DNA from 4 places in the Arthrobacter sp. 754 genome. Region 2 is predicted to be linked to each of the others. Evidence: riboswitches for the same ligand, from Rfam matches in the RefSeq annotation. Region 2 holds a riboswitch; each other region holds the start of a gene.

What was found. Region 2 has a riboswitch for cyclic di-AMP ahead of ABIA70_RS05905 (C40 family peptidase). Riboswitches for the same ligand answer to the same signal wherever they lie in the genome.
Region 1: it holds a riboswitch for cyclic di-AMP, as region 2 does, so the genes downstream of both, ABIA70_RS17735 (glycoside hydrolase family 16 protein) here and ABIA70_RS05905 (C40 family peptidase) in region 2, are expected to answer to the same signal.
Region 3: it holds a riboswitch for cyclic di-AMP, as region 2 does, so the genes downstream of both, ABIA70_RS12435 (aggregation-promoting factor C-terminal-like domain-containing protein) here and ABIA70_RS05905 (C40 family peptidase) in region 2, are expected to answer to the same signal.
Region 4: it holds a riboswitch for cyclic di-AMP, as region 2 does, so the genes downstream of both, ABIA70_RS00375 (C40 family peptidase) here and ABIA70_RS05905 (C40 family peptidase) in region 2, are expected to answer to the same signal.

Annotation. Positions count from the first base shown of each region.
Region 1 is NZ_JBEPSC010000006.1:220,859-225,867, forward strand. It holds gene ABIA70_RS17730 (glycosyltransferase) at 1-589, opposite strand, end outside; gene ABIA70_RS17735 (glycoside hydrolase family 16 protein) at 713-1,786, opposite strand; cyclic di-AMP (ydaO/yuaA leader) riboswitch at 1,790-1,961, opposite strand; gene ABIA70_RS17740 (NeuD/PglB/VioB family sugar acetyltransferase) at 2,093-2,728, opposite strand; gene ABIA70_RS17745 (DegT/DnrJ/EryC1/StrS family aminotransferase) at 2,725-3,888, opposite strand; gene ABIA70_RS17750 (AAA family ATPase) at 4,089-5,009, opposite strand, start outside.
Region 2 is NZ_JBEPSC010000002.1:73,613-78,621, forward strand. It holds gene serC (phosphoserine transaminase) at 1-946, opposite strand, end outside; gene ABIA70_RS05895 (iron-dependent transcriptional repressor DtxR) at 1,231-1,926, shown strand; cyclic di-AMP (ydaO/yuaA leader) riboswitch at 2,121-2,340, shown strand; gene ABIA70_RS05900 (M23 family metallopeptidase) at 2,344-3,168, shown strand; cyclic di-AMP (ydaO/yuaA leader) riboswitch at 3,313-3,478, shown strand; gene ABIA70_RS05905 (C40 family peptidase) at 3,549-4,229, shown strand; gene ABIA70_RS05910 (NlpC/P60 family protein) at 4,416-5,009, shown strand, end outside.
Region 3 is NZ_JBEPSC010000004.1:76,769-81,777, forward strand. It holds gene ABIA70_RS12430 (HAMP domain-containing sensor histidine kinase) at 1-1,375, shown strand, start outside; cyclic di-AMP (ydaO/yuaA leader) riboswitch at 1,467-1,626, shown strand; gene ABIA70_RS12435 (aggregation-promoting factor C-terminal-like domain-containing protein) at 1,632-2,432, shown strand; gene ABIA70_RS12440 (YdeI/OmpD-associated family protein) at 2,485-2,928, shown strand; gene ABIA70_RS12445 (HAD-IA family hydrolase) at 2,909-3,589, opposite strand; gene ABIA70_RS12450 (glyoxalase superfamily protein) at 3,633-4,007, opposite strand; gene upp (uracil phosphoribosyltransferase) at 4,072-4,707, opposite strand; gene ABIA70_RS12460 (phosphatase PAP2 family protein) at 4,720-5,009, opposite strand, start outside.
Region 4 is NZ_JBEPSC010000001.1:73,362-78,370, forward strand. It holds gene ABIA70_RS00370 (aggregation-promoting factor C-terminal-like domain-containing protein) at 1-1,287, opposite strand, end outside; cyclic di-AMP (ydaO/yuaA leader) riboswitch at 1,538-1,726, shown strand; gene ABIA70_RS00375 (C40 family peptidase) at 1,730-2,563, shown strand; gene ABIA70_RS00380 (protein adenylyltransferase SelO) at 2,636-4,099, opposite strand; gene ABIA70_RS00385 (dienelactone hydrolase family protein) at 4,366-5,009, opposite strand, start outside.

The sequences.
Region 1 (5,009 bases), on a different contig from region 2:
CGTTTGGGATGCTGCGGACAGGCCGCGCCAGGAGGCGCGACCACTCAGCGGCATCCTGCGCTCCAACCGTCAGGAGCCGGGCCCTTGCGGGCAACTGACGCTCTGCGCTGAGGATCCTCCGGCTCCTTCGCGCGCGGTAGGCGGCTCTCCATCCGCGGGCCAGCACACTCTCTAAGCCAACCCTCTTCGACCATGGATCCACCGTTTGGAGGACTAAAGGTCCCTTTAGGTGGGAAGCAAGGAAAAGAACATGAGGCCCGTGTAGCAAAACCGCGTCGCACTCTTCCGATAGCTGCTCTGCCCGTCGGAACGCCAGCCGTGTAGCCCGTTCCTGAGCGCCGACGTCATGGCTGCTGGCAAGGGACCTGACCAGAGCTGCTGAACGACGCCGTGTAGGTAAGACATGTACTTCGTGACAGCGCGCGCGAATTTCGTACGGTAGTTCAACCGGCCCGGTGAAGGTGAGGAGCGTCACTGCCACGTCCAGGGGAAGATTCCGCAACACCTCGAACGGAATCATGGAACTGCCATCCCCGAGCATGGGGTCCCTGTTGGGCACGCTTTCTGTCACGTACAGAAGCCTCATCATAGGAGTTTACGGGAGCGTCCCACCGTTTAGCCGTTACTGCACCGAAAACTGCGGGTTCACACATCGTTAAAGACAGGGGACGACGGCGGAGGGTACCGCCGTCGTCCCCTGTCTCAGGGGAGGTTACTGCCAAGCCCGCACATAGTCGACGGTCATCTGTGAAGCCGCCCCGTACGCGGCCGGGCCTCGGCCGGAACCGGTGTTCAGGATGAGGTAATGCGGATGAGTCGCCGGATTGTCACTGCTAAATGTCTTAACTAGTACGCCGTCCATGTAGATGTCCGTGGTCGACGCCTTTCGCTGCATGCCGAACACGTGCCATTGGTTATCCCAGGAGCCTCCCGGCTTGAACGTCTGCCACTGTCCGGCCCCGTTCATGTAGTTCGACGTCATGGGACCCTTGGGCTCCGCTATGTCAATCTCGTTATCCGTGGGCCAAGACTGTCCGGAAGACCACCATGCCGGCCAGTTGTAGATGTCTGTGCCGTTTCCCGAGAACTTGATTCGGGCCTCGACGTAGCCGGTGGTGAACTGATAGCCCGTTGTGGCTCCGCCTTTGGGATTTGTGGAAATCAACGCGCCAGAAGTTGATGAGCTGAGCGTGAGTGCGAGGGTGCCATTGGACACGGCCACGTTATTAGGGTCGGTCTTAACGTTGTTCATCGTGCCGCAGGTGGAGGAGAACCAGCAGTTTGACCATTTGGCGGTGTCAAGGGCGGTGCCGTTGAATTCATCGGCAAAAGCCATCGTCCACGCGCCGGGGACACCGACCGGCACTGTGCCGGTCGTCCCGGTTGTGGCCAGCGGTGCCACTACAGGCGCCGGTTCGGGCGCAACCGTCGTTGTCGTTGCCGGAGCCGGGGCAGGTGCGGGAGCAACCGTCGGCTCCGCTACCACCGGGTCCGGGGCCGGCAGCGGCGCCGGGTCCGTAATTCGCTTCAACTGCCCGGGCGCCTGGTTATTGGACGTGTCCGCGACGCGGCTCAACTCGGCGCTTTCGGGTGCGTGGCCGGAGCCTTGGCCGAGGGAAACGACTCCCAGGAGGGCGACAAGTGACGCTGCTGTCAACGTCATGTTGCGCCGGCTCTTGACCCGGTTGAGGGACTTCTTCAGCAAAGATCGTCGCTCCGTGGGCGCGGCGGCTTCGTCGGAATAAGGGCGCGCGTCAGGGCGCGGCTGATCATGGGGTGCAGACATGGGTGATTACCTCTCAACGCCTGCGGAGTTAGCTGTCGGGTTCGGATGAGGTCATCCGGCCGCACATTGAATGCGCGGCTTCACCCCGAGGGCATTCTTCTTCCATGCCCGAGACACTCGGGTCCCCCGCCTCTGCCTGAAACCTAGTGGACCCCGAACGCGGCAGAGTTAGACGTCATTCGGGATTGGGGCCGGCTGGGGCGGCCCACTGATCGACCGTACAGTACCGGACGTTGATAATCACAATCCGGTAACAGGAATCACAGCGACGGAGCGTCCCCTTGCGCTCGGCGTTCCAGGGGCCGATTATCCCTTTTCGATGGGGTGGGCCGGGACGCCGACCCAGGTTTCGCCGTCGGGCACGTTGCTCAAAACTGCCGCCCCCATGCCCACCGTGGCGTAGGACCCCACTGACGTCCGTTCACGGACGCTGCAGTTCAGCCCCAGGTAGGCCGCCCGGCCGATCCGGACTCCCCCGCCCAACGACACACCGGCCGCGAACGTCGCGAAGTCCGCCACGTCGTCGTCGTGCGTGAAGGTCACGGACGGCATGGCCACCACATGGGCACCGAGCGTGACGGACGCTGTCAGGGTCACGTTCTTCAGCAGTATGCTGCCACGGCCGATCCGGCAGCCCTCAGGGCATTCCACGCTGGGATCGATGGCGGTGGCGTAACGGGCGTCGCGGAGGCCCAGGGCAGCCAGCCGTTCCACCACAGCTTCGCGGGATTTCCCGGAGGCCAGGCAGACCAGTACCAGCGCATGGGTGAACTTTGGCGCATCGTCAATGGTCCCCAGCACAGGCGCGCCGTCGACGGTGACGCCGGCCATTTCCCTGTCGTCGTCGAGCAGTCCGAGGACGTCATACTGCCCGCTGGCGCGGACCATGGTCAGGACTTCCCGGGCCAGCCCGCTGGCGGAGATCAGGATCAGTTCGCTCACCGGTGGACCCCGGCGGCCGCCCGGATGCTGTTTATGACGCGGTTCAGGCCCACGTTGTCCAGCCTGTGGAACATCGGAAGAACCAGGGTCCGGTCGGTCAGCCGTTCGGTGGTCTGCAGCCCGGCGTTTCCGGTATCACGCCACCGGTAAGCCGGCTGGCGGTGTGCAGCCATGGCGCCGCGGCGCGCCGAAATCCCGGCATCGGCGAGGCGGCCCAGGAGCCCTTCCCGGTCAGTGGCAAAGCCTGGGAGGACTTCAAGCCAGAAGGACTGGAAGTTACTCGCCCCGTACGGTGGGTCGGCAACCAACCGCAGCCCGGCCACGGCGGAAAGGCCTGCCTCGTAACGGGTGGCGATCTCCCGACGGCGGGCCACGATCTCGCCCAGCCTGCCCAGTTGAACAATGCCGACGGCAGCCTGCAGATCGGTCATCCGGTAATCGAAGCCGACCTCGACGCACACCTCCGGCGTGGCCATGCCCGCTCCGCGGCGGTCCCCCACCGGCACGTTCAGAGAATGCCCGCGGAGGCTCCGTGCCCGTGCCGCCCAGTCTGCCCGGTGGGTTGTCAGCATGCCGCCTTCGCCTGTGGTCAGCACATTGTCCGGGTGGAACGACCACACGGCAACGTCCGCCCCGGTGCCCACAGGCCTGCCCTTGTAGGCAGAGCCGACAGCGCAGCCGGCGTCTTCGGTCACAATGATTTCGTGGCGCTCGCACAGTTCGCGGACGGGGTCCAGGTCAACCGGAACGCCGGCCTGGTCCACCACGATCACGGCCCGCGTGTCCAGGGTCAGTGCCGCCCGGACCGACGCCGCAGTCACCGTGCCGGTGACAGGATCCACGTCGCAGAACACGGGCCGGGCGCCGACGTATGTCACCGCGTTGGCGGTCGCGATGAAACCCAGCGATGGAACCACCACGTCATCGCCGGGACCAATGCCGGCCACCACCAGTGCCAGGTGCAGCGCGGAGGTTCCGCTGGATGTCGCGACGGCGTGGCGCACCTCCTGCAGGGCGCTGAACCCCGCCTCGAACGCCTTCACCTTCGGCCCCTGCGTGAGCACCCCGGAGGCCAGGACCTCCGCCACGGCGCGGATTTCGTCGTCGCCGACCCAGGGTTCCATGACATTGATGCAGGCCAGGAAGGTTTCCGCAGTCACCTGGCACCGGCTTCGCTGGCGACCGTTCTCATTGTCCGCGTCCTTCCCACGTTCCGGCCCCCGGGGACTTGCCTTCCTTACTGCCAAATTAGTCGGCGGCGTCCCCTCCGGGCACGGGCAGCAGCCGGTTGTGTGGGCACCGGCAGGGAACAGTGCGGGAATTGCGGGAACCTGCAGCGGCACGTGCCCGAGCGGATGGCCTAGAGGACGGGAAGGACGAACTGTTCCTTTGCCTGGATGGCGTCCTTGCCCGTCGCGAGGGCTGTCAGCTGGGCCCGTGATTCGACTCCGAGTTTCCGGTAAATCGCGGTCAGGCGCACTTCCACGGTCCGGACGGACACATAGAGGGTGGCCGCGATTTCCTTGTTCCGCATGCCGCGGGACACCATGCGCGCCAGAACGCGTTCGTGGTCCGCAAGCATGAGGATTGCGGGGTTGCCGGGGGCGCCGGCCAGCTCCACCCGTTCGTCGAGCAGCAGCGAGTCGACGTGCTGGGCCCAGGCGTCCGCACCGGCCTCATCAAACATGACCTTCGCCCGCATCAGCCCGTCCTTGGCCTCCCGCTGCCGGCCGAAGGCGCCCAGCCGCTCCCCGTAGCAAAGCAGGGTCCTGGCGCGCTCCAACACCGATTCCTGGGAGTTCCGGGATTCGAGGGCATGCCTGAACAGTTGAAGTGACTGCTCGCCGTCGGCAAGCATGGCCCGACTGCGGGCCACGGCCGTCACCAGCCAGGGAGACCGCAGTCCCACGGCACGGCTCTCCAACCGGTAGAGGGCCTGGGCCGCTTCGCGGTGGCGGCCCAGCCTGACGAGGACCTCCACCAGATCCGCCTCACAGCGGAGCAGCGTCGGGTTTCCGTACGCCGCACCGATCTCGGCGGCACGTGAGAGTTGCGCCAAGGACTCCGCCAGGTTGCCTCGCATGAGTGCGAAGTGCCCCTGGCAGGCGACCAGCTGGGCGGTGATGGCCGGGTGGCTGTCCGCGCCGGAGAGATGCTGCGCCTCGGCCACATACAGCCGTGCCAGGGCCTCATCGCCCAGGGAATGGGCCCGCCAAACCCGGAAAATGTGCCGCATCCCCCGGTGGTATTTAGATTCCGGTTCGCTGAGTTCCAGGTCTTC
Region 2 (5,009 bases):
CAAAGTCGATGGTGGCGATGACGTTGGAGCGTTCCTCGGCCTTGGCCACAAAGGGCGTGGCGAAGTCCGACGCTTCGGCCCAGCTGTAGATCCGGCCGGCCGAGTCAGCGGTGCGCGCCGCTGCGAAGTCCAGGCCGCCGTTGGCGTTCAGCCACTGCACCTGCGAGTCGAGGGTCACCAGCGTGGACAAGGACGGTGTGTTGTAGGTCTGGTTCAGCCGTGAGTTGTCGATGGCCGTCTGCAGGTCCAGGAAGTCCGGGATCCAGCGGTCCGTGGCCTTGATCCTGGCTGCACGTTCCAGGGCAGCGGGGGAGAACAGGCCCAGCCACAGGCCGCCGTCGGAAGCGAAGTTCTTCTGCGGCGCGAAGTAGTACACATCGGCCTCTGCAACGTCTACATCCAGGCCACCGGCGGCAGAGGTGGCGTCAACGAGGACCAGCGAGCCGGCGTCGGCGCCTTCGACGCGTTTGACCGGAGCCGCCACACCCGTGGAGGTCTCGTTCTGCGGCCAAGCGTAGACATCCACGCCGGCTTCAGCCTGTGCTGCCGGGCGGGTTCCGGGGTCGGACTTGATGATGGAGGAGGCCTCCAGGAAAGGGGCCTTGTTGGTGGCGGAGGCGAACTTGGAGCCGAACTCGCCGAAGGACAGGTGCTGGGCCTTCTTCTCCACCAGGCCGAAGCTGGCAATGTCCCAGAAAGCGGTGGAGCCACCGACGCCCAGGACGACCTCATAGCCCTCGGGAGCCCGGAAGAAGCGGCTCAGCCCCTCGCGGACTGACCCCACGAGGTTCTTGACCGGCGGCTGGCGGTGTGAGGTGCCCAGGATGGTCTTCGATGCCGCCGACAGCGCTTCGATCTGTTCTGGCCTGACCTTGGAGGGGCCTGCGCCGAACCGTCCGTCCTTGGGCAGAAGGTCGGCAGGAATAGTGATGCTGGTTTCGCTCACAGTGGCTCCAAATTTCGGCGTTGACATGACTCATGTCCGAAGGACGGTGGGTGGCCGGCAGTGAGTGCACCGAGGGCCACCTATATTCTGCCTGAACCGGCTAATTGGCGCCGAACCGGCACTGTCATAGTCCAGTCAATGAGACAGGAAGGCGGTGCCGCACGATGCCCCGGAATTATCCGGACAAATTCAAAATAGGCTAAGCTTTTCACCGGACCTCGCCGCTGCGCCGGACGCGATACGGTGGGACAACGCAAGGTACTGCGCTCGAGGAGCTGAGCTGGATGACGGATCTGATTGATACCACGGAGATGTATCTTCGGACCATTTTGGAGCTTGAGGAAGAGAACATCGTTGCTCTTCGCGCCCGCATTGCCGAACGGCTGCGCCACTCGGGGCCCACGGTGTCCCAGACCATCGGCCGGATGGAACGTGACGGGCTGGTGGTGGTCTCGGGGGACCGTCACCTGGAGCTGACGGAGACCGGGCGCAAGCGGGCCACCGAAGTCATGCGCAAGCACCGCCTCGCAGAACGCCTGCTCGCCGATGTGATCGGCCTCGACTGGGCCTACGTCCACGATGAAGCGTGCCGGTGGGAGCATGTGATGAGTGAGCGGGTTGAACGCCGCATCTATGAACTGCTGAACCACCCCACGCAGTCGCCTTACGGCAACCCCATCCCGGGGCTGGCCGCCCTGGGCGGAGCGCCGGCCTCACTTCTTGACGACGGTGTGATTAATCTCCTTGAAGCAATGCAGGGCTACGGCCCGGATTCAAACGTGTTGGTGAGCCGCCTTGCGGAGCCCATCCAGGTGGAACCGGAACTGCTGATCCAGTTGGATGAAGGCGGGATCCGGCCCGGGGCCTCGGTCACGCTGGAGCGCGTAGGGGACTACATTTCCGTGCGCGTGCCCGGTATCGAGGGGGCGCTTGAGCTGCCCCCTGAAGTCGCCGCGCACGTCTTCGTTTCGGTCGGCTGACCGCTCCGGCTTTGGGGCTCCGGCTTCCCGGCGCCGGCAAACGGGCAAGCCGTGCAGGCCTCTGCGTGCCCTCATAGCGCAGTGAGCGCCGTTCTGCAAAGATAACGGAATTGTTACTGTCCAACTTAATCATTTATAGTTCTTACGGAACGTCGATACAAAAGCGTTACCTGATCCGGAGCCGAGCTCTGCCAGCGGATCAGGTGCACGAGTCACTAACTGGCAGAGGCGGGGGAACCACAACCGGCAGTTGCAAGACTGCCTTGGGGTGAAGTCCGTCAGCAGCAAGCCTCTTCCAATGAAGCATCCTCACGGGATATTTCTGCGCCAAAGTGCTTGTCACGGCGGACCGGGTCTTTGATCTCTCTGACCCGAATCCGACAGCTAACTTCGCAGGCTATCCAGAGAGGAACATTTTTGACCACGGAATACTCCAGGGGCCGCCGTCGCGCTGCGGGCCCCGCTTCGGCGCCGCGTACGGCCGAAGTTTTTACCGCCGCCAGGCCGCGCGACTCGCAGCGCGAAGCGCGCCGCCGCCGTGGACCGTTCCGGCAAATTACGGAATTCGCCGCGGCCAGCGGCATCGGCCAAAAGGCCGGCATCGCCCTTGCCGCGACAGGACTGGTTCTCACCGTGACCGTCCCGGCCACCAGCCCGGTCATGGCCCAGCAGGAGCCGGGGCAGCAGGCGTCAGCTGTTTCCGCAGCTCCGCAGCCCGAAATCTCTGCCGCGGCCGGTGCCCAGATTGATTTCAGCCGCTCCTCGGTGGTCACGAAGGGCGATCCCGACGGCAAGCTGAAGCAGCTGCTGAGCGCCCAGTCCGCCGGATCCATCACCCGCGCAGCCTCAGCGGGAAGCCTGGGTGCGCCCCTGGCCCAGCTGAGCACGGCCTCACCGTTCGGCTTCCGCGTCAGCCCCATCACCGGCGGTTCCGGCGACTTCCACCGGGGCCAGGACTTCGTTGCCCAGTGCGGAACTGCTGTCCTGGCCGCCGCCAGCGGCACTGTGACTTTCGTGGGCTGGCACCAGTACGGCGGCGGCAACCGCGTCGTAGTGGATCACGGCAACGGCCTTGAAACCACGTACAACCACCTCTCGTCCGCCAGTGTCACCATGGGCCAGACGGTCAGCCGCGGCGACGTCGTGGCCCTCAGTGGCACCACCGGCGCCTCCACCGGCTGCCACCTCCACTTCGAGGTCCAGGTCAACGGCGAAGTCGTCGACCCCACCGGCTGGCTCTGACTCAAATGATGGCCAACTATCAGATTCAGGCGACATGCCGTGACCTGAATGTGACATTGATTGAGAACTCCTGTACCGTCTAAAGCGCGCCAGCTTTTCCGAAGCTGACGTTCTTGAGTGGATTGCCTAGCTCTGCCACCGCTCAAGGTCCGTTCGCATGAATTCGTCTGGCAGGGGCGGGGGAACCAATTTTGGCCTTTGATTCTGAAGGCCTTGGGGTTAAGTCGCAAAGCTTCCCAGGAAGCAGCGCGGCCGGGTGCACTCCCATCCGAATCCGACAGCTCACCTCGCAGGCATTGGGAGAGGCTACCTTCGTGTCTTCACGCCATAATTCTGCGCGTCACCGCGCGCAAACGGTTCGCACCAACCCCTTGGGCTCAGTGTCCAAGGCTGTCAGTGCCAATGCCGGGACCGTAGGTCGCCAGGCTGCTGTCATCGCAGCCGCGTCAGGTCTGATCCTGACCATGGGACTTCCGGCCAACGCTGCGGATTCATCCGCCGGCGTGTCCGCATCCACCGAGTCCGGATCAGCGCAGGCTGCACTGGCCGTCACCGCCGCTCCCACAGCCACTGTTTCCTTCGAGCGCCCGGTGGTCAAGACCACCGCGGCACCGAAGATTGAAAGAGTCCGTGCGCTGTCAACCGCCACCGAAACGGCTGCCGCTGCGCCGGGTGCTGAGGCAACGGAGAAGGCTGCGGGCAAGCTCGCTGGCGCCGTTTCCTCTGCGGCCGCATCCGGTCTGGCTGCCATTGCCTACACCGGCATCGGCCACCCCTACGTCTGGGGCGGCACCACTCCCAGTGGCTGGGACTGCTCCGGCTTCACTCAGTGGGTCTACGCCCAGGCCGGCATCAGCATTCCCCGGGTGAACGCCTGGACGGCTATGAAGCCCACCTCCACACCGGTCCCCGGTGACCTGGTGATGCAGAACGGCGGCGCTCACGTTGGCATCTACGTCGGCAACGGCATGATGATCAGCGCGCTGAACCCCTCACAGGGCACGCTGCTTCACTCAGCGGCCTCCACGGGCACCTCCTCCTTCTTCACCATGGGCGGATAACCAACCACCGCCCCCGGTTCCTGCCGGGCAGCAGTTCCTGCAGCTTCACGCTGCAGGAACTGTGCCCGCTGAGCCTGTTCGCTAAGTCCCCGTTCGGGACGTGCCGGCGTACCCCCAAGATGCCGGCGCGTCCAAAGCCCCTGGCCTGCCCACGCGGTCCTGAGGAAATCGAAAGAGAGAAAATTAATGACTACTCGTGCAACTGCTGCACGGCACCGCGCCGAGGTCACCACCAAGACCAACTCGCTGGCTGTCATTGCCAAGGCTGTCGGCGACAACGCCGGCGGCATGGGCCGTCAGGCAGCGGTTATCGCTGCTGCTTCCGGCCTGGTCCTGACCAGCGGTATCGCAGCCAACGCTGCTGACACCAACGTCCAGCATGAAGGGGTCTCGGCTTCCAACCTTGAGGTTGAAGTTTCCGCCCCCGCTGTCATTTCGGCTGAGTCGACCATCGCCATTTCCTACGAAAAGCCTGCAGTCACCACAACGCCGGCTCCCGTGGTTGAGGCACCTGAGCCGGAAGCCGAGGTGCAGGCAGCTCCGGTTGCGGCCCCGGCTGCCGCTCCGGCCCCGGCTCGCGCCGCTGCTGTGAAGGTGACCACCGCTGCAGCCCCGGCCGCCCCGGCGCCGGTTGCCGCCAGCGGCAAGGGTGCGGCGATCCTCTCCGCTGCCTACGCCCAGCTGGGTGTCATGCAGGACTGCACCATGCTGGTGACCAACTCGCTGGCAGCCGTGGGAATCAACTTCCACGACTGGCCCGCCGGCTACCTGGGCCTGGGC
Region 3 (5,009 bases), on a different contig from region 2:
GACGCGGCAGCTCGATGACCAGCTGAGCCAGGCCGCGAACCGTTCGAACGATCCCGGCCGGCCTCCCTCGGGCGGAGGATTCAACGGCAGGGACCCGCTGGACGCCCGCGGCCAGAGTGTGGGAACCCTCAACGCCCGCATCGTGAACGGACAGATCAACAGCGGCGGCTACCTGGACTCGGACACCACGCGCTCTGCGCTCAGCTCTGAGGACAAGCAGACCCTGCTCGCCTTGGCGCGGAACGGCAACCCGGTGGACCGCTCACTCTCCAACGGGGACTACCGGATCGTGGCCGTGGAAACCGGCTTCGGCGACGTCCTGGTAACGGGGCTTCCACTCGCCGGCAAGGAGAGCACCCTCGCCTCCCTGGTGTGGACGTTCACCTTCGTTTCCCTCGGCGGCTTGGCACTGATCGGGCTTGCCGGGACAGTGCTCATCCGGCGCACCATGAAGCCGCTGGAGCAGCTTTCAGAGGTTGCCACCCGGGTCTCGCGGCTACCCCTGGATGCGGGCGAGGTGGCACTAGCGGTGCGCGTTCCGCCGTCGAACTCCAACCCCGGAACCGAAGTGGGCAGCGTGGGCCACGCCCTCAATCTGATGCTGGACAACGTGGCCAATGCACTGGAGGCGAGGCAGAAGAGCGAAACCAAAGTACGCCAGTTCGTGGCCGACGCCTCGCACGAACTCCGGACTCCGCTGACAGCCATCCGAGGCTATACGGAACTGATGCGGATGACCGAGAACTTCACGCCTGACGGCCGGAAGTCCTTGGCGCGGGTGCAGAGCCAGTCGGAGCGCATGACCACCCTGGTGGAGGACCTGCTCCTGCTTGCCCGGCTCGACGAGGGCCAGCCGCTCAAACTCAGCGAGGTGGACCTCACCCAGCTGGTGATCGAGACGGTCAGTGACGAAAAAGTTATCGCCCCAGGCCACACCTGGCGCCTCGAACTGCCGGACGAGCCGATCGCTGTCACCGGTGACGCATCGCAACTGCGCCAGGTCCTGGTGAACCTGCTCTCCAACGCCCGCAAGCACACTCCGCCGGGAACCACCGTGGTGACCGGGGTCAGCAGGGCGGCTGACGGCAGCGCCGAGGTGACAGTAACGGACGACGGCGGCGGCATGCCCGCCGAATTCGTGGACAAGGCTTTTTCGCGGTTCGCCCGCGCAGACGCTTCGCGGGCGGGCACGGCGCACCCTTCCGGAGCCGCCGCATCCGAGGGCACCAGTGGCCTGGGCCTGTCCATAGTGCAGTCCATCGTCGAGGCGCACGGCGGCACTGTCACGGTGACATCCGGCCCCGGCCACACGGCCTTTAGACTTCGCTTCCCCTCCAGTGCCCCGAATACACAAGCGGACACACCGGCGTCGTGATCTCTGTTACCAAAATGTGACTTAAGGGTGTGACTCCTGTACCGTCGATTGGGTGCAGTTCCTTTGGGCTGCATATCCGGATGACGCCAAGCTCTGCCGCTCCCCGGATTCCGCGTTCAGAGGCAGAGGCGGGGGACCCACGGTCCCGGGCCCAAGAGTGCCCTTGGGGTTAAGCCAGCACGTGAACTTTCCGTGTGGCCGGATGCCCTCATCCGAACCCGACAGCTAACTCCGCAGGTGTGAGAGGCGATCCATCATGTCTGAATTCAAGGTACAAACGCGCCCGGAGAACGGGACACCCAAACCGCACGGCCGCCGGAAATCTTCCGAAGCGGAGTCAGCGGCCCCGGCAACAGCGACCTCCGGGTCCACGCCCAACCCCACCGCACGGCTGGCCAAGCTTCCGTCCATCGGCCGGCGTGCAGCCGTATTCACCGCAGCGTGTGCGCTCCTCATCGGTGTGGGTGCTGCAGGCCAGGCGTCCGAGTCCAGCTCACTGCTGTCGGCCGGCGAGACCCAGCCAACTGCCGAAGCCTCCGCCGAGGCGGGCTCCAACCTCAGCTTCGGAACGGCCGAAGTCCGGGCGAAATCCGCTCCGGAAGCCGCGCCGGCAGGGATCAGCGTTGCCCCGCAGGCTGCCGAGCCGGCGCCTCCCGTAGCCCCGGCCCCCGCACCGGCGCCCGAGCCTGCGCCAGCCCCGGCGCCCGAACCCGCCCCCGCACCGGCACCGGCACCGGCAGTGGCAGTCAATGACCCGGCCGGCGCCCAGGCGTATGCTGCCGGGCAGCTGGCGTCATACGGTTGGGCCGCTGACCAGATGCAATGCCTGACGACGCTCTGGACGAAGGAATCCGATTGGACCACCACAGCCACCAATGCCAGCAGCGGCGCGTACGGCATCGTCCAGTCATTGCCTGCTGAGAAGATGGCGAGCGCCGGAGCTGACTACCTGACGAACTACCGCACTCAGATCAACTGGGGCCTGAACTACGTCAAGGAGCGCTACCAGTCGCCGTGTGGTGCGCTGAATTTCCACCTCTCGCACAACTGGTACTGAGCACAAGCCTCCGTCCCTGTTGGCTTTGAGCCGTCCGGGGCATACTGGGGCCATGAAATTCACCACCACCATACTTGGCAGCGGCAACAAGACCGGTATCGAGGTCCCGGCGGAGGTGGTCGCCGGGCTGGGCGCAGGCAAGCGGCCACCCGTCGTCGTGACCATCAACGGTAAGAGCTACCGCAGCAGCATAGCCGTGATGGGCGGCCAGAACCTGATCGGGGTCAGCGAGCACAACCGCGAATTCACCGGGGTCTCCGCCGGCGACACCGTCGAGGTGGACGTCGAACTGGACACCCAGCCGCGCATTGTCGAGGTTCCGGATGACCTCGCGGCAGCCATGGCCGCCGATCCTGATGCCCAGGCGTTCTATGCCACCCTCAGTTACAGCAGCCAGCGGCGCTACGTGGAGCCACTTGCAGATGCCAAAACGGAGGAGACCCGGTCCCGGCGGATCGCCAAGGTGGTTGCCGACCTCAAAGCCGGAAAGAAATAATCCTTTGCCCCTGCGCATCTGACGTCACCGAGGCAGAAACCGCTGCGTAGTCCGGGATGTGCAGCACCCCTGGCGGCAGCGCGCCCGTCCTGGGCCCCACCGCCACAGTCCTGATGCCTGCGGCCACACCGGCAGCGATTCCGGCCGGCGCATCCTCAAAGACCACGGCGTCAAAGGGTTCCACACCAAGCAGGCGGGCCGCCGTCAGGTAGCCCTCGGGGTGCGGCTTGCCCCGGGACGCAAGCTCTGCCGTCACGGACGTTTCCGGCATCGCCAGGCCGGCGGCTTCCATCCGGATGCCCGCCAGGACCCGGTCCGCCGAAGTCACCAGCGCCACGAGGTCGGCCGGAAGGCTCGCGAGCAGCCTTGCCGCGCCAGGGATGGCGATGACCCCGGCCGTCCGCACCCGCTCCATGGCACCGAGCTCGGTGGTGAGTGCTGCGACATCCGCCCCCGCGGGAGCGAACCGGCGCACGGTGTCGACGGCCTGTACGCCGTGCGAGGTCCGAAGGATTTCGTCGATGTCCATCCCGTACCGGTCGGCCAGCTCGCCCCATACCTCCTCCACGACGGCCGTCGAGTCCACCAGGGTGCCGTCCATGTCGAACAGGACGGCTCGGCAGATGAGCGTGCGTGTGGCGGCAGGCGCGGGGAGATTCATGCTCCCCATTTTGCCCTTCCGGTTCTGCCTGGCAGGGCCTCCCCTATGAGTCCCGCCCGGGGATGTACTGCACGGCCCACTTGTTGCCGTCCGGATCAGCAAAATAGACGAAGTGCCCCCAGTCCTGCACGCCGATATCACTGACGTCCACGCCGTTGTTCTTCAGCTGGTCGTGCGCGGCCTGGATGTCGCTGACCACCAGCTGCAGGTTCGGCGCGCTGCCTGGCGGGGCATCCGTGAGCCCCTCGCCGATGCTGATCGAGCAGGCCGAACCGGGCGGTGTCAGCTGGACAAAACGGATGGAGTCGGTGGGCCGCTCGTCGAAATCCGCGTTGAATCCCACCTTGTTGACGTAGAAGTCCTTGGCGCGGTCAACGTCGGATACTGGCACAAAAACGAGTTCTAGTTTCCAGTCCATCCGCACAGGTTAGCCGCGGGAAAGTGAATCCGGAAGGCCGTGGGCAACAGGGCTGTACCGGCAGTTAGCCTGCGATGCCGTACAGGCGGTCGCCGGCGTCGCCGAGTCCGGGGACGATATAGGACTTCTCGTTGAGCTTTTCGTCGATCGATGCCAGGACGATTGTCACGTTGGCGTCGGCGAGTTCTTCCTCCAGCTTGGCCAGTCCCTCCGGTGCGGCCAGGAGGCAAATGCACGTCACGTCTGAAGCGCCCCGTTTGAACAGGAACTTGATGGCTTCGCGCAAGGTGCCGCCGGTGGCCAGCATGGGGTCCAGCACAAAGATCTGCCGGTCCGTGAGGTCGTCCGGGAGACGTTCGGCGTAGGTGATGATGTCCAGCGTCTCCTCGTCCCGGGCCATGCCGAGGAACCCGACTTCGGCGGTGGGAACAAGCTTGGTCATGCCCTCGAGCATGCCCAGGCCGGCGCGGAGGATGGGGACCACCAACGGGGTGGGCTTGGTGAAGGCAGTTCCTACCGCGGTGCTCACAGGGGTTTCGATGGTGACAGGCTGCGTGCGGACCTCGCGGGTGGCCTCGTAGGCCAGGAGGGTCACCAGCTCTTCCGTCAGCTGCCGGAAGACCGGTGACGGGGTGTTCTTGTCCCGAAGGACGGTGAGCTTATGGGCGACCAGCGGGTGGTCCACAACGAGAGTGCGCATGGGTCAAAACTATCACCCGGGCGCAGGGCCACCGCCCGCGGAACCGCTCTCCGCAGCGCGCTCTGCAGAGCCCCCGGCAGAGCCCTGCACGCGTGCGCCGTCTTCCGTGTGGTCGTCCCGGAGGACCGGGTGTTCGAAGGTTGGGGACGGACCCGCGTGCTCACGTTTGCGCAGCAGATGGAACAGCCTGTGCGCCAGTATCACCATGGCCACCCAGGCAAGGCCAAGGAACCAGCCGGCCATCACGTCCGTCAGCCAGTGATGACCCAGGAACACCCGGCTCAGGCCCATCGCAATGATGA
Region 4 (5,009 bases), on a different contig from region 2:
GTTATTGGCAACCGAGTGGCTCCAGGCACCGCACGGCGACCGGTACCTGTCCGCGATATAGGCCAAGCCCCATTCCACCTGCGTCCTGTAGCTGGTGAGCCAGTCGCTCCCGGCAGAGCTGTACTTTCCCGGGGGCAGCGCCTGGGCTATGCCGTAAGCGCCCGAGTACGGATTGGTGGCCGTGGTCAGCCAGTTCGATTCCTTGGTCCACAGCTGCGCCAGGCACGTGAACTGGTCCTGGCCCCACCCGAAGGCTGACAGCCGCCCGGATGCATAGCTCTTCGCCCCCGCCGGGTCATTGACTGCACCGCCCGGCACGGACGGTGCGACGACGACCGGAGGCGGGGCCGGCGTCGGGCCCGGCGCGGGTGCCGGTGCCGCCGGCGGCGGTGCGGCAGGTGCCACGGGCGGCGGTGCGGCGGGTGCCACGGGCGGCGGTGCGGCAGGTGCCACGGGCTGAGGGTTCACCGGTTTCTGCGCGGCTGCGAGGGCCGCTGCCTTCGCAGCCGCCTCTTCCTGACGGCGTGCCTGCTCTGCCGCCGCGGCGCGCTTCGCGGCCTGGGCCGTTTCGTAGGCGGCCTGGGCCGCCTGACCCTGCCGGAATTCCCCTTCCACCGCGGCGGTGGTGCCTTTGAGGGATGCAAGCTGCGCAGTGAGCTCCCCGCTGTGCTCCTGCTGCTCAGTGAGCTGCCGGGACATGGCCTGCTGAGCCGCCTGGGCCGCTCCGAGCTTGCTTTTCGCTTCCCCGGAGAGCCGCTCACGCTCCGCCCGGGCTGCCTTCTCCTGGTCCGCCAGCGCATGGGCCACCCGCTCGGCGGCTGCGGCTTTGGCCACCAGGGCGGCCGTTTTGTCACTGACGATCCTGACGACGTTCAGGCCCTGGATGCTGTTGGTCTGCACGGCATCCAGGGCTACGAAGAAGCCCATGTTGGTGCCGCCGGTCTTGTACGACTGGGCAGCCAACGCTCCGATTTCCCTCCTGTGCTGGTCCAGATCCGCGGTTGCGCGTGCGGTTTGGCCGGCAAGGATGTCCAGCCGGGACGTTGCGTCCTGAAGGGCCGCTTCTGCGACGGCGTACTCGGCGGCAGAGGTAACCGCAGCGCTTCCCAACTCTTCAGCCCGCGCCTGGAGGCCGCTGAGGAGGTCATTGATTTTGGTAACCTCCGCGGCTTTGCCGGCCTCACTTTGCCGGGCGTTCTGAACGTCCTGCCACGAGGGATAGCCGCCGGGGGCCGCGTCGTCGCCGGCGTGTGCCGGCAGCATCGATAACGAGGCGGCAAAGGCCACCGCCAGAGCACCTGCAAAGACAGGCCGCCTCACATTTTGAAAAAAACGGGACATAGTTGGTGAGCCTACCGGGCATATACGCTATTGAGCCCCTGACCTGCTACATCGTTACCGTCCGGTGTTAATGCGGGGGCGAAAGCGAGGCACCGCTACCGCTTACATGCCGTTACCGGAATGTGACATTCCCGGCGAACAGAAGTTATGGTCGTCCGGTGCCCCGACTCAAGTCGGGACATTCCCGTCAGTATGCCGAGCCCTGCCGCTGAACCGGGACCCAGTCGCTTTCAACTGGCAGGGACGGGGGAACCACGTTTCCACGGCTTCGCAGGAAGTCTTGGGGTTAAGTCGTCAACACTCCGTCCCGTGCGGAGGCGTTGCCGGCCGGGTGTCTCCGACCCGAACCCGACAGCTCACCCCGCAGGCATGGGAGAGGCGATCAACCATGTCAAAGAACACTGCTTCCGCACGCCATCGTGCCGTTCCAGCCAGCTCCATTGTGCTGACAGGCCTGTCTTCGACAGCCAAGGCACACGCCCGCACCATCGGCAGGCCGGCTCTGGTCGCTGTAGCCGCATCGGGCATGCTTTTCAGCGCCGGCACTGCAGCACAGGCCGGCGTCCAGGGACCGGACAACTCCGGGACCACCACCGTCCAGGGCCAGGCCAGCGCACCTGTGGCTGCCCCGGCAGCTGCCCCCGCCGCAGCCGTGGGCAACGTCCACACCGTCGTTTCGGGTGACACCCTCGGTGCGATTTCGTCCGCGTACGGCGTCGCCCTCGGTGATGTCCTGACCGCCAACGGGCTGTCGGTAAACTCGATCATCTACCCTGGCAACCAGATCAACATCCCGGGCGCCGGCTACGCAGCTCCGGCTCCGGCTCCCAAGGCGGCTGTGGCCGCTGCCGCGCCGACCAACACCGGGGTCCGGCTGGCCTCCACCTCCGCACCGGCAGCCCCGGCTCCTTCCGGCGCCGCAGGCTCGGCGATCCTGGCGTCCGCCTACTCGCAGCTTGGAATCCAGCAGGACTGCACGGCAATGGTGGAGAAGGCCTTGCGCTCTGTCGGCAAGAGTGTGGGAGACCTGGCGCCCGGCCAGTTCTTCCAGTACGGCAGCGTGGTGGGTGCACCCGCCGCCGGTGACCTCGTTATCACCGCCGGCCACGTAGGCGTCTACGCCGGCAACGGCCAGGTTGTCAGCGGCGGCGTGGACGGCTACAAGACTGAAGTCCACTCCATCAGCTGGCTCACGGGAGCGTCCTTCGTCCGCGTAGCGTGATCCCGGCCGGATCCGACGGCGGCGGGCCGCCTCAAGCAACCCGCCGCCGTCGTCGTCCGCTGTTTCCTGTGCTCAGGTCCCGCAGAACGTCCGGTAGCTCCCGAAGTCATCCGGGGCGGGGCCCGCATAGCGTTCCAGGCCCGGCCGCTCCGTGTAGGGATCGGCCAGCACTTCCGCTAAACGGTTGAACGGTGCCAGGTCGCCGGCCGTAGCGGCGGCCAGGGCCTCCTCAACAAGATGGTTCCTGGGGATGTACACGGGGTTGGCCCGGCCCATCGCCTCCGCGTCGGGCGCCAGAGCCAGCCAGCGTTCGGCCCAGGCGTCGAATGCCGCCGGATCCGCGAAAAGTTCCCGGGCGGTTTCTGTGGCTCCACCGGCAGCCAAGCTGAGGGCCCGGAAGAACGATGTGTAGTCCACTTCCCCGTCCTTCAACAAAGCCAGCAGCTCCTCCGCCAACGTCGCCGCGACATCGTCGTTTGCGTCCGCGCCCAGCCCGAGCTTGGCCTTCATCCCGGCCAGCCACGCGGCGCTGTACTGCGTGCCGAAAGCGCCGAGGGACTCCACGGCGAGCGCAACAGCCTGCTCCTGGTCCTCGTGGAGCAGGGGCAGCAGTGCCTCGGCGAGCCGGGTAAGGTTCCATTCGGCGATCAGCGGCTGGTTGCCGTAGGCGTAGCGTCCGCCCTGGTCGATGGAGCTGTAGACCGCGCCTGGGTTGAAGGCGTCCATGAACGCGCACGGACCGTAGTCGATTGTTTCGCCGGAGATGGTCATGTTGTCCGTGTTCATCACGCCGTGGACGAACCCCACCAGCATCCACCGGGCCACCAGCGAGGCCTGGGCCGCTATCACCGCATCGAAAAACGCCACATATGGCTGCGCGGCCTTGGCCGCTGCCGGATGATGGCGGCTGATCGCATGGTCAGCAAGGCGCCGCAGGAGGCCGGTGTCTCCGTTGATCCTGGCAAACTGGAAGCTCCCCACGCGTAAATGGCTGCTGGCCACCCGGGTGAGCACAGCCCCGGGCAGCATCGATTCGCGGCGGACCGGCCGCCCTGTGCCTACGACGGCGAGGGACCGCGTGGTGGGGATACCCATCGCGTGCATGGACTCGCTGACGAGGTACTCCCGCAGCATCGGACCGACGACGGCGAGGCCGTCGCCGGCGCGGGCAAACGGTGTGCGGCCTGAGCCTTTGAGATGGACGTCGCGGACCTGCCCGTGGGCGTCCGTAACCTCACCGAGGAGCAGGGCCCGTCCGTCCCCCAGAATCGGCGAGTACCCGCCGAACTGGTGTCCGGCGTAAGCCTGGGCAACAGGCGTGGCCCCTTCCGGGATCAGGTTGCCGATCAGCAGGCGTGTCCCTGCGGGAGTCCGCAGATCAGCCGGATTCAGGCCCAGCTCAAAGGCCAACCGCTCATTCAGGACCAGGAGCCGCGGATCCGGGGCCTCCTCCGCCTGCCAGGGAACGGCCAGCTCTTCGAATTCACTGGCGAAGCGGCCCTCGAAGGTGAGCGTGGTTCCGGCTGCGGCTCTCATGTTTCAAGACTACCCGCGGGGCACGCGTCCACTGCCGGAATCCACCGGCCCCGAACCGGTTGCCCGAGCCTAAAATGCCGCAGCTGGCTGCGACGCGAGGACGCCGGCTTTGAACACGGGAGGAGCAGCCTGTTCTTCCTGGGCCATGACCTTCCCCAGCCCCCACGGTCACCTGTATCCAGGGCCACGAGGTCAGGGATGGCCAGGATACCTGCGATTACGGGCATCCGGTCGGCTGAGGTGCAGCTTCAGGTTCAGGCAACCGGTCAGAGGTGCTGCCCGAACCAGGACAACGTGTCGTTCCAGGCAGCGGTAGCCTGCGCCTCGTCGTAACGCGGGCCGGTGTCATTGTGGAAGGCGTGGTCGACGCCGGGATACACGGTGACCTGATGGGTGATGTTGCTGGCTGCCAGGGCATCGCGGAGGGCGGGCATTGCCCCGGTGATCCGCTGGTCGAGTTCAGCGTAGATGCCGAACACCGCCGCCTTGATGGAAGGGACCTTGTTCAGGTCAGGGGCGGGTCCGTAGAACGCAGCAGTGGCTTTCAGGCCGGGCAACTCGGTGGCGGCCTGCCAGGTGATGCCGCCGCCGAAGCAGTATCCGTTCATGGCAATCCTGCCCGGGTCCACAAAGTCCTGGGCCTGGAGGCATTCAAAGGCGGCGGCGAAGTCACCAACGTGGCGTTGGGCTCCGGCACGGGTGAGAGCTCCGGATACGGCGTCGGCGTCAAGGCTTGCCGTGCCTCCCTCCCTGCTCAACAGGTCAACGGCCAACGCGGCGTAACCGGCTTTGGCAAAACGCCGTGCAACGTCCTGGATGTGCGGAGTGAGCCCGCGGTTCTCGTGGCAGACAAGCACCGCGGGACCGGCCTGGCCCGATTCCGGCCGGGCGAGGTAACCGCTGATGTCGG